One region of the Streptomyces sp. NPDC030893 genome, then DNA from elsewhere that is predicted to be linked to it. Evidence: riboswitches for the same ligand, from Rfam matches in the RefSeq annotation. Region 1 holds a riboswitch; the other holds the start of a gene.
The links. A riboswitch is a leader RNA that binds a small molecule or an ion and turns the genes downstream of it on or off. The one in region 1 is predicted to bind cyclic di-AMP.
Positions count from the first base shown of each region.

Region 2: it holds a riboswitch for cyclic di-AMP, as region 1 does, so the genes downstream of both, ACZ434_RS30490 (M23 family metallopeptidase) here and ACZ434_RS14030 (peptidoglycan DD-metalloendopeptidase family protein) in region 1, are expected to answer to the same signal.

Region 1 covers NZ_JBVIFC010000005.1:424,593-426,781, reverse strand. The annotation lists gene ACZ434_RS14035 (tyrosine-protein phosphatase) at 1-347, opposite strand, end outside; cyclic di-AMP (ydaO/yuaA leader) riboswitch at 804-962, shown strand; gene ACZ434_RS14030 (peptidoglycan DD-metalloendopeptidase family protein) at 967-1,923, shown strand; gene ACZ434_RS14025 (SGNH/GDSL hydrolase family protein) at 2,128-2,189, shown strand, end outside.
Region 2 covers NZ_JBVIFC010000024.1:15,283-17,471, reverse strand. The annotation lists gene ACZ434_RS30500 (dihydrofolate reductase family protein) at 1-567, shown strand, start outside; tRNA gene ACZ434_RS30495 (tRNA-Met) at 632-705, shown strand; cyclic di-AMP (ydaO/yuaA leader) riboswitch at 1,011-1,168, shown strand; gene ACZ434_RS30490 (M23 family metallopeptidase) at 1,180-2,189, shown strand, end outside.

The DNA of each region.
Region 1 (2,189 bases):
GCGAGGACCGCCCGCAGCTCGTCCAGGTCGCCGTCGCGGACCATCTTCCAGAACTCGGCGCCGTCGGCGGGGTCGCTGAGCGGCAGGTTCACATTGCGCACGCCCGGCAGCTCGACGTCCGCCCCCTCCAGCTTCTGGTCGGCCGCGTTGCGGAAGTCGAAGATCGTGTGCAGTCCGAGCGAGGACAGGAAGACGGCGTCCTCAGCGGTCGCGTGCGCGAGGTGACCGCTGCGGAACAGCACTCCGTGCCGCACCCGCCGTCCATCCACGGTCGGCAGTCCGCCCACGTCGCGGAAGTTGCGTACCCCGGCCAGCTCGGGTTCGGTCGACGGGATCTGCTGCGTCACGAAGGACTCCTCCCTCTCCGCGCCGTCGCCGCGGCTCGTCGACGGACACCACACGACGATACGACATGCCTGCCTGAGGCAATGAGTTGTCCACAGGCGTGGCCCGGGGCGGGACGGCGTTCCGGCCGAGGCGCCCGCGATCGCCCGATTCGATCGTTCTGTCCGATTAGGTGTATTGGGTATAACGTGCCCCGGTAGAGCGGGAGATGGGGATGGAGTGCGTGAGCATCGTCATATCCGTGACGATGTGTTGTCGCCATGTGCACGTAATTCAGTGGAATGACAAGGGAATTTGCGGGGGAATCAGAATCCCGGTCGACGCTCGGTGACGTCATTTCCTCTTGTGGATCACGGAAAAGGAGCGTTCCGCGGAACCTCCGCTTGTCCCGTCGCGTCCGGGTCGCTTACGTTCCCAACCGATCCGGACGGACGCCTAATCCTGCCGCCGCCCGGAGCCCGCACACACTGACCCGTCCACGGCAGGAACGGGGGACCCACAGGTACGACTGCCTGTTCCGGTCTCCGGAACGGCTTGGGGTTAAGCCGCGCCACAGCGCGGCCGGGCATCTCCAGCCCGAACCCGACAGCTCACCTCGTAGGCGCCGGAGAGGAATTCGTCATGCCCGCGAAGGGTAAGCACCGCCGTACCAAGGCCCAGCGTTTCACCCGTTCCATCGCCGTCGCCGGAACCGGTGGCGCCGCACTCGCCCTGCCGCTTCTCGGCGCCACCGGCGCGCACGCCGCCACGCCGCAGACGGCCCCCGAAAAGGCCGTCCAGTCGCTTTCCGCCACCGGCCACAAGGCCTCCGCCGACCAGGGCGGCGAGGGCCGTACCTACACCGTGAAGGCCGGCGACTACCTCGCCAAGATCGCCGAGTCGGAGAACGTCGACGGCGGCTGGAAGCAGCTCTACGCCGACAACCGGGAGGCCGTCGGTGACGACCCGTCGCTGATCCACCCCGGCCTGAAGCTCTCCGTCGACGGCAAGGCCGCCAAGGCCGCGCCGAAGAAGTCCGCCGCGCCCGGGGCCGCGAAGCCCGCGACCCCGAAGCCCGCCGCGCCGAAGGCCGAGAAGCCCGCCGAGAAGCCGGCGCAGCAGTCGTCCGAGCAGTCCCCGGAGCAGACCGCCCCGCAGGGCTCCGCCCAGGCGACCGCCGGCCAGGCCGCCTCCGGCTACAGCTCCCCGGTGCCCGGCGGCGGCGTCGGCACCGCCTACAAGGTGGCCGGCAGCATGTGGTCCAGCGGCTACCACACCGGTGTCGACTTCAGCGTCCCGACCGGCACCTCCCTGAAGGCCGTCGGCTCCGGCACCGTCGTCTCCGCGGGCTGGGCCGGCGCGTACGGCAACCAGGTCGTCATCAAGCTCGCCGACGGCTACTACGCCCAGTACGCCCACCTGTCCTCGCTGTCCGTCTCCGCCGGCCAGAGCGTGAGCGGCGGCCAGCAGGTCGGCCTCTCCGGTTCGACCGGCAACTCGACCGGCCCGCACCTGCACTTCGAGATCCGCACCAGCCCGAACTACGGCTCGGACGTGGACCCCGTCTCCTACCTCCGCTCGAAGGGCGTCTCCCTCTGACCCCAGCGGCAACCTTCCTGACACGCGCGCCGAAGGCCGGTCCCGATCCCCGGGGCCGGCCTCCGGCGTATTCCTGAATCGGCCAACATTGTGAGAGTGGCTTATCTCACCGCGCGTCAACCCCTGCCTACGGTCGCGTAGGTCACATTCGAAGGTGAATCATGACCTGTCGTGGCAGACGATTCGAAGAATGACAGCAGAAAAGTGATCGGGTCGTACGTGGCGGTGGGGGACAGCTTCACCGAGGGCGTCGGCGACCCCGGCCC
Region 2 (2,189 bases), on a different contig from region 1:
TTCGGCCCCGGCTCCTACCAGGGCGGCCGGCTGCGCCTTGTGGAGACCCGCCAGGTCGGCGACGTCGTCCTGACGCGCTACGAACCCACCGCGCCCGGCACGGGTGCGCTGCCCTCCGCCGCCGACCACCACTGGCTGGCCCTCGCCTGCGAGCTGGCCGCCGAGTGCCCGCCCTCCGACACCGCGTTCAGTGTCGGCGCGGTGGTGGTGGCCGCCGACGGTACGGAGCTGGCGCGCGGCCACTCCCGGGAGGGCACGGACCCGGTGGTGCACGCGGAGGAGGCCGCGCTCGCCAAGACCGACCCCACGGACCCCCGCCTCGCCGGCGCCACCGTGTACTCCAGCCTGGAGCCGTGCGCCCGGCGCGCGTCCCGCCCGGCGCCCTGCGCCCGGCTGATCCTGGACGCGGGGGTACGGCGGGTGGTCACGGCCTGGCGGGAGCCGGACACGTTCGTGGCGGACGCCGACGGCAGCGGCGTACTGGAGGACGGGGGAGCCACCGTCGTGGTCCTGCCGGAGCACGAGGAGCGGGCCAAGGCGCCGAACCGGCACCTGACCGGCGGCTGAGAACGGGGCCGCCGGTCACGGGTGTGCGTGGTGTCCCGCGGATGACGTACACTGGTTTCAACGACGCGGGGTGGAGCAGCTCGGTAGCTCGCTGGGCTCATAACCCAGAGGTCGCAGGTTCAAATCCTGTCCCCGCTACTGAAGGCCGAGGGCCGGAATCCGACAAGGATTCCGGCCCTCGGTGTTTTCCGTGCGCTCCGCCCTCCGGCCGCCTTCTCACTCACGGTGATCGCGCCGTCCCGCAGCGCATAACAACTGACGAACCGTCAGGAATGGGCCGGCATCTGAAGCGGGGTCAACTCGCCCGGTTTTGCCCGCTGGTGGCGGGTAAGTCCCCCCGGGATTCGCTAATGATCAAGAGGAACGGCTTGGAATCCGGCCCTCGCGTCTATTAACGTTCGATAACGCAGCGCGGTCGTCCCAGCCGTCACAGAAGGCGGCTCCGTGCGCACGCGCCGAATCCCGCAAGGGAACCGGGGAACCAACAACTTGGGGTGAATCGCGTGGATGCGGCCGTGGAGACACGGCTCGCAGACGCGCGTAGGAGACCTTCCTGCTCCGAACCCGTCAGCTAACCCGGTAGGCGAGAAGGAAGGAAAGGAGTACGCCCACGTGGCGTCCAACCCGCCTGCCCCCGAGGCCCCGTTCAAGCCGAGCGACACCTTCGCCTACGGCGGAGTCCGCACCGACGAGGGCCCCTTCGAGGAGTGGAACCCCACCGCGGAGTCCATTCGCCCCGTACGGGGCCGGCATCGCGTCGCCAAGCAGCGCGGCGGAGGACTCGCCCGCAGCTCCACCGTCCTCGGTGTCGGTGTCATCGCCGCGGTCGGCGCCGGCGGCATGGCCACCGCGCAGACCGGCAAGCCCCCGGTCTCGATCTCCATGCCCGACCTCCCCAACGTGGGTTCCCTCATCTCGGACGAGGAAACGCCCAAGGGATCGGCCACGCCGCTCAGCACCCTCGGCATGACGGAGGCCGACGCCGAGCAGGGCGCCGCCGGCGCCGGTGAGGCACTGCGCTCCCGGATCATGGCCCAGGTCGAGCAGCAGCAGACGCAGGCCGAGGCCAAGGCCGCCGCCGAGGCCCTCGCCGCCGCCGAGAAGCAGGCCGCCGAGGCCGCCGCCAAGGCGGAGAAGGAGGCCAAGGCCAAGGCCGAGGCCGCCAAGAAGAAGGCGGAGGAGGAGGCCGCGAAGGCGGCCGAGGCCAAGCGCCTCGCCGAGCTGGCCAAGCAGTACACGCTGCCGACCTCCTCGTACACCATCTCCTCGACGTTCGGTCAGTCCGGCGCCTACTGGTCCTCCGGCCAGCACACCGGCCTCGACTTCGCCGCCCCCACCGGCACCCTGATCAAGGCCGTCCACACCGGCACGATCACCTCCGCCGGCTGGGACGGCTCCTACGGCTACAAGACCGTGCTCACGCTCGACGACGGCACCGAGATCTGGTACGCCCACCAGTCCTCCATCAGCGTCAGCGTCGGTCAGAAGGTCAACACCGGCGATGTGATCGGCCGCGTCGGCTCCACCGGCAACTCCACCGGGGCCCACCTCCACCTGGAGGTCCACACCGGCGGCTCCTCCTCGGGCATCGACCCGATGGCGTGGCTGCAGAGCAAGGGCCT